Massilia sp. METH4: one gene and its partner. The protein of the gene in region 1 binds, or shares a complex with, the protein of each later gene. Links are inferred from orthologs where the notes say so. Each region holds a gene or a part of one and is shown on either strand. Other genes may lie near its edges.

Region 1 (3,315 bases):
ACCGCCCGCCCAAGCAGGCAGCCATGAAGCCGCTGGTCGAGGTGGCGCGTGCGCGCGGCCAGATGGAGCTGGCGCCGGCCAACCTGTCCGGCGTGCGCATGCTGGCCAAGTTCCTCAAGTCCGGCAAGCCGGTCGGCATCCTGCCCGACCAGGTGCCCCAGGAAGGCGAAGGCGTGTGGGCCGATTTCTTCGGCCGCCCCGCCTACACGATGACCTTGCCGGCCAAGATGGCCAAGCTGGGCGGCGACGCGCCCGTGCTGCTCACCTATGCGGAGCGCCTGCCGCGCGGGCGCGGTTTCCTGATCCACTTCGTGCCCTTCCCCGGCTCGCTCGAAGGCGACAATGCCCAGCAGGCACGCGCGATCAACGCCGCCATGGAACAGCTGATCGCCGGCTGCCCGGCCCAGTATTACTGGAGCTACAACCGCTACAAGGTGCCGCCCGGCGTGGCCGCGCCCACGGCGGCCGCGGGCACGGAGGCGGCATGAAGGTGCTTCTCGGTTTCATGTGGCTGCTGCACTGGCTGCCGCTGCCGGTGCTGGGCCGCTTCGGCGATGCCGTGGGCAGCCTGCTGTTCGTGATCATGGGCCCGCGCCGCGAGATCGCGCTGACCAACCTGCGCCTGGCGATGCCGGAACTGACGGAAGCCCAGCGCCGCGACCTTGCCCGCCGCCATTTCCAGGCCTATTCGCGCAGCGTGTTCGAACGGGCGATCCTGTGGTGGGCATCGGAAGCGCGCCTGAAGCGCCTGATCACGGTCGAGACCAGTCCGGGCATGCCGCCCGGCCAGATTCCCGTGGCGGCGATGACGGAAAAGCCGACCATCCTGCTGTGCCCGCATTTCGTCTGCCTGGACGTCGGCGGCGCCGCGATCGCCATGGAGGCTTCCGCCTCGTCGATGTACGTCACGCAAAAGAACGCCACGTTCGACGCCGTGCTGCGCGCCGGCCGCGCCCGGTTCAAGCCCGTCAAGCTCTTCACGCGGCAGGATGGCATCAAGCCGATCCTGCGCGCCCTGCGCGACCGGCTCCCTTACTTCATGTTGCCCGACATGGATTTCGGCGAGAAGGATGCCGAGTTCGTGCCCTTCTTCGGCGTGCCCGCCGCCACGCTGACCGCCACCGCCCGCATCGCCGCCACGACGGGCGCCCAGGTCATGCCGGTGATCGCGACTTTCCTGCCAAATTATCAAGGTTGGCGCGTCAAGTTCTATCCGGTGTGGGACAATTACCCTGGTACCGACATGGTTGCCGCCACGCGCCGCATGAACGAATTCATCGAGGAGCGCGTGCGCGAGGCGCCGGCGGAATATTTCTGGACCCACAAGCGCTACAAGACCCGCCCGAACGGCGAGCCGTCCTTCTACTCGAACAAGCGATGAAACTCAAATTCACCAAGATGCATGGCGCCGGCAACGACTTCGTCGTGATCGACGCCATCAACCAGCAGATCGACTTCACCCCGGCGCAGTGGAAGGCACTGGCCGACCGCCGCTTCGGCGTGGGCGCCGACCAGCTGCTGGTCGTCGAAAAGTCGACCAACCCGAGCTGCGATTTCCGCTACCGCATCTTCAACAGCGACGGCGGCGAAGTGGAACAGTGCGGCAACGGAGCACGCGCCTTCGCCAAGTTCGTGGCCGAGAAGGGCTTGACGGACCGGCACAGCATTGCCGTGGAAACGATGTCCGGCATCATCGCGCCCCGCCTGGAAGAAGACGGCAGCGTGACGGTGGACATGGGAGCCCCCGTGTTCGATCCCGCCCTGGTACCGTTCGATACGGAAGGCCTGGAAGGCCGGCGCGAAGGCGACGACACGCTGTGGCCGCTGGTGCTGGAACTGGCCGGCGAAAAGGAAACCGTGCTGGTATCCGTAGTGTCGATGGGTAATCCGCACGCCGTGCAGGTGGTGGCGGACGTCGACACGGCGCCCGTCGAACTGACCGGCCCGCTGATCGAACACCATGCCCACTTCCCGCGGCGCGTCAACGCCGGCTTCATGCAGATCGTCAACCGCCGGCATATCCGCCTGCGCGTGTTCGAACGGGGCGCGGGCGAGACGCTCGCCTGCGGCACGGGCGCCTGCGCGGCCGCCGTGGCCGGCATCCGCCGCGGCCTGCTCGACTCGCCCGTGCGCGTGGATGCGCGCGGCGGCGAGCTGTCGATCGCCTGGGCCGGCGAGGGTCAACCGGTCTACCTGACCGGCCCTGCCGTCACCGTCTTCGAAGGCGAGATCACGGTCCAGGACTGAGCTGGAGCGCGGTCCTAGGCCGCCAGCCGCGCGCGGCCGCCTGAGGCCGATCCTTCGAGCGCCCTTTCGACCGCGCTTTCGACCGACTCCAGCCACGTCTTGAACCGGTACAGCCGCTGCCGGTAATTGCCTTCCAGGTTCGCGTCGACGTACTCGAAATGCCGCGCGATGCGGTCCAGCGCCTGCCGATGGCGGGCCGTCTCCACCATCACCAGCCGTCGGCGGCCCCGGCCATAACTGGCACGGACATCGACGGCCAGGCAATGCCCTTCGTCCGCCGCCCGCACGTCCAGCAACAGCGCCTCGGCGCGCGTCAAGCCGAACAGCGCCGCCAGTTCGATCCGTGCCGCCAGCAGCGGCTGGTTGCTGGCCAACTCCCGCGTCAGCAAGGGCAACAGGGAAACCGCCCAGTTATTGCGATCGGGCGCGGGCGCGATGCGCGCCAGCATGGCGGCGGCCTGCTCGCAGCCCTGGGCTGCCGCCTTTTGCAGCCAATACACGGCCTTCACGTCGTTCCGGTCGCAACTGCGGCGCATGCGCCATGCCTGCGCGCCGCACTCGAGCTGGGCGCCGGCATGCCCCAGCGCCGCCGCACGTTCCAGGCAAGCCTGCGCCTCGCTGACGCTGCGCTGGGAAAATTCCGCCTTCACATAGATGCGCGACAGCGCGAACCAGGCTTCGGCCATGCCTTGTTCGCCGGCCAGCGTCAGCCACCGCACGGCGCGCTTGAAGCTGGCGGGGCAGCCGTGGGGCAGCCGCATGCCATCCGCGTCGATGCGCGCGAGTTGCAAGCCCAGCGCCAGCTGGGCGTGGCGGTCGCCGGCCGCGGCCGCCAGCTCGCGCATCCGCTGCGCTTCGTCGCCGCCCTCCTCGCCGGCCAGCAGCTCGGCACAGCGCGCGAGCAGGCGCGCCTGCGCCGCGGAACCGGCCCAGGCCGCGGGATCGGCCGATGCCTGGGCGAGCAGTGCGCGCGCCTGCGGCAGGGCGGCGTCCAGGGAAATGGGGGGCTCGGCCAGCGGCCGCGGGGCCTGGTGGCTGGTCTGGATCGGCAGCGCAGGCTCGGGCACG
Region 2 (3,030 bases), 1.2 Mb from region 1 along the record:
GCGGGTGCCGGTGGCGAGCGCCTCGGCCGCCTCCATATTGGCCGCATAGTCGGACGTGGGGCAGTACACCAGCGCATCCTCGCCGGTGCTGGCGATCACGTGGAATTCGTGCGAGCCGGTGCCGCCGATCGCGCCGTTGTCGGCCGCCACCGCGCGGAACTTCAGGCCGAAGCGGGTGAAGATCTTCACGTAGGCGTCGAACATCACCTGATAGGACTTTTGCATGCCTTCCAGGTCGCGATCGAACGAGTACGCATCCTTCATCGTGAATTCACGGCCACGCATCAGGCCGAAGCGGGGGCGGCGCTCGTCGCGGAATTTGGTCTGGATGTGGTAAAAATTCAACGGCAGCTGGCGATACGACTTGATCTCGCTGCGCACCACGTCGGTGATCACTTCCTCGGAGGTCGGCTGAATCGCGAACTCCCGGCCATGCCGGTCCTTTACGCGCATCAGTTCCGGCCCCATCTTGTCCCAGCGGCCCGTTTCTTGCCACAGCTCGGCCGGCTGTACCAGCGGCATCAGGAGCTCGATGGCGCCGGCGCGGTTCATCTCCTCGCGCACGATCGCCTCGACCTTGCGGATCACCTTCAGGCCCATCGGCATATACGTGTAGATGCCGGAGCCCAGCCGCTTGATCATGCCTGCCCGCATCATCAGCTTGTGGCTGACGATTTCGGCGTCAGAAGGCGCTTCTTTGAGTGTGGAAATAAAAAACCGTGACGCACGCATATCTGTGAATTCTTTTCAAAAAGAGAGGGTTATAATCAACCTAATTTTAAAGGATTAGCTGGCTGATGCATCCATCATTTATACAATACGCCCAACTGCGCGTTCTACTGCGGCGCTCAACTGCGGGCTTGCCGGACGCTTCCCTACCAGGGGGGCGATGCCGGCAGGCGGACTTGTAGGCAAAAATGTAAGAAGGATCGCACAGCAGGCAGAAAGTTTGAGGTGCACTATGCTCGATCGGGAAGGGTTCCGCCCCAACGTCGGCATCATCCTGCTCAACTCGCATAACGAGGTGTGGTGGGGCAAGCGGGTGCGCGAGCACTCATGGCAATTTCCGCAAGGAGGAATCAAATACGGCGAGACGCCGGAGCAGGCGATGTACCGCGAGCTGCAGGAGGAAATCGGCTTGCGGCCCGAGCACGTGAAGATCGTGGGCCGCACGCGCGACTGGCTGCGCTACGAGGTGCCGGACCATTTCATCAAGCGCGAGATCCGCGGCCATTACCGTGGCCAGAAGCAGATCTGGTTCCTGCTGCGCATGTGCGCGCGCGACAATGAAGTGAACCTGCGCCTGACGGACCACCCGGAGTTCGATGCCTGGCGCTGGCACGAATACTGGGTGCCGCTGGACGTGGTCATTGAATTCAAGCGCGAGGTGTACCAGCGCGCGCTCCAGGAACTGTCGCGCTTTCTCACCTGGCCGTCGCACGGCGAGCGCCGTCATTCGTCGCGCTACCTGCGCCAGCCGCACGGCCGCGGCCAGCAGGGGCAGCGCGCGCAGCAACAGGCGATCGCGGCACCGCCGCAGGAACTTGTCGGCTGCGACGGTGCGGCCCTGGCCACCTCCGGCAAGCGCTGACGTCGGCACATTGGTGTCGGACACCTTTTCCGGGCGATTTTCCGGAAAAGGTGTCCGACACCGGTTTTCCCACGCCCCGCCCCGGCGTGTACCCCTTCCAGGTCTTCCTCACAGCCTGCACCACCGGACAATTCTTTGTACAATGTCCGCCCACCCCCGCACGCCCATTGCCAGCCCCATGTTCACCCCCTCCTCCCACGACGTCCGCCGCTTCTTCTGCGAAGTGTTCCGCAAGGACCGCGCCCATGAAATCCTGACCCCCATCGAGGCGATGGCGCTGGACTGGGTGCGCCAGCACCCCGAGTACGACGAAGCATTGACCGACGTGGAAGCGGCGCTGGCGCGCGACTACTCGGTGGAAGGCGGGCAACCCAATCCCTTCCTGCACCTGGCGATGCACCTGTCGATCTCCGAGCAGGTGTCGATCGACTCGCCACGGGGCATCCGCGCCGCCTATGAAGCCCTGTCGAACAAGCTCGGCCAGCACGACGCGCAGCACGAAATCATGGAATGCCTGGGGGAGATGATCTGGAAGTCGCAGCGCAGCGGGCTGCCGCCGGACGGGGAGGCGTATATCGAGGCCGTCAGGCGGCGCACCTGAAGTTGGTGCCCGACACCTTTTCCCGATGGGAAAAGGTGTCGGGGAGGGGTAATGGCATGCATGCCATTACCGCTTGACAGGCGCGGAGCATGCTCCGCGAAACCCCTGTCAAGCCACCGGTTTTCGGTCGCGATTACCGCTTCACGACCATATTCCCCGGCAAGCTGTGCAAATAAGCCGCCAGGTCCGCGATATCCTTGTTCGACAGCGGCTTCACCAGGCCACCCATGATAGGGTTGTTGCGGCCGTTCGGGCCGTCGCCGCGCTTGTAGGCGATCAGCGCGTGGGCCAGGTAATCCTTGTGCTGGCCGGCCAGCTTCGGGTAGCTCGGGTCGATCGGCGAGTTGTAATCCTTGCCATGGCAAGTCGCGCACGCGTACTTCTCGGCCAGCGCCTTGCCGTTGTTGATGTTCCCGGCGGCGAAAGCGCCGGCGGAGGCGATGCAGCAGGCCACGGCGAACAGGGTTTTCTTCATCGTGGTCCTCATTTCTGCTTGGCGTAATAGGCGGCGATGTCGGCGATGTCCTGGTCGGACAGGCTGACGGCGATTCCCTGCATCGACGGGTGCTTGCGGTCACCTTTCTGGTAACCCTTCAGCGCCGCTTCGATGTACTTGGCATTCTGGCCGCCGATCTTCGGCACCGGGAACACTTCCGGGAAGGTGGCCTTGTAGCCGGGGATGGCGTGGCAGCCGATGCACATTTCGATCTTGGCTGGGGCGGCGGCCGGGTTGCCGACGATGTCCGCGGCCAGCGCGGCCGGCGCGGCCTGTACTGCGCCGGCAAGCAGGAACACTGCTGTCAGTTTATTCATGGGTGGCTAGTCGAATCCAAAAGAG

Evidence for each region.
Region 2: the proteins of dapF (region 1) and V6Z91_RS04090 are in contact, whole or in part, in a solved structure (PDB 5YGU), measured with the Escherichia coli proteins. The link is inferred for Massilia sp. METH4 from one-to-one orthologs.

What each region holds. Positions count from the first base shown.
Region 1 is NZ_CP146614.1:2,119,048-2,122,362, reverse strand. What follows is about bases 313-3,312. They hold dapF (diaminopimelate epimerase), read left to right. Parts: upstream 313-1,377; coding sequence 1,378-2,247; downstream 2,248-3,312. Other genes in these bases: V6Z91_RS09520 (hypothetical protein), read right to left, coding at 2,262-3,312; V6Z91_RS09530 (lipid A biosynthesis acyltransferase), read left to right, coding at 485-1,381; V6Z91_RS09535 (lysophospholipid acyltransferase family protein), read left to right, coding at 313-488. Outside these bases: more of V6Z91_RS09535, read left to right, coding at 1-312; more of V6Z91_RS09520, read right to left, coding at 3,313-3,315. UniProt on the Escherichia coli protein: Involved in the succinylase branch of the L-lysine biosynthesis and in the biosynthesis of the pentapeptide incorporated in the peptidoglycan moiety. Catalyzes the stereoinversion of LL-2,6-diaminopimelate (L,L-DAP) to meso-diaminopimelate (meso-DAP).
Region 2 is NZ_CP146614.1:919,927-922,956, forward strand. What follows is about bases 62-2,776. They hold V6Z91_RS04090 (RNA pyrophosphohydrolase), read left to right. Parts: upstream 62-961; coding sequence 962-1,591; downstream 1,592-2,776. Other genes in these bases: V6Z91_RS04085 (proline--tRNA ligase), read right to left, coding at 62-732; V6Z91_RS04095 (DUF1841 family protein), read left to right, coding at 1,770-2,192; V6Z91_RS04100 (cytochrome c), read right to left, coding at 2,326-2,667; V6Z91_RS04105 (cytochrome c), read right to left, coding at 2,676-2,776. In the rest of the region: more of V6Z91_RS04085, read right to left, coding at 1-61; more of V6Z91_RS04105, read right to left, coding at 2,777-3,005. UniProt on the Escherichia coli protein: Master regulator of 5'-end-dependent mRNA decay.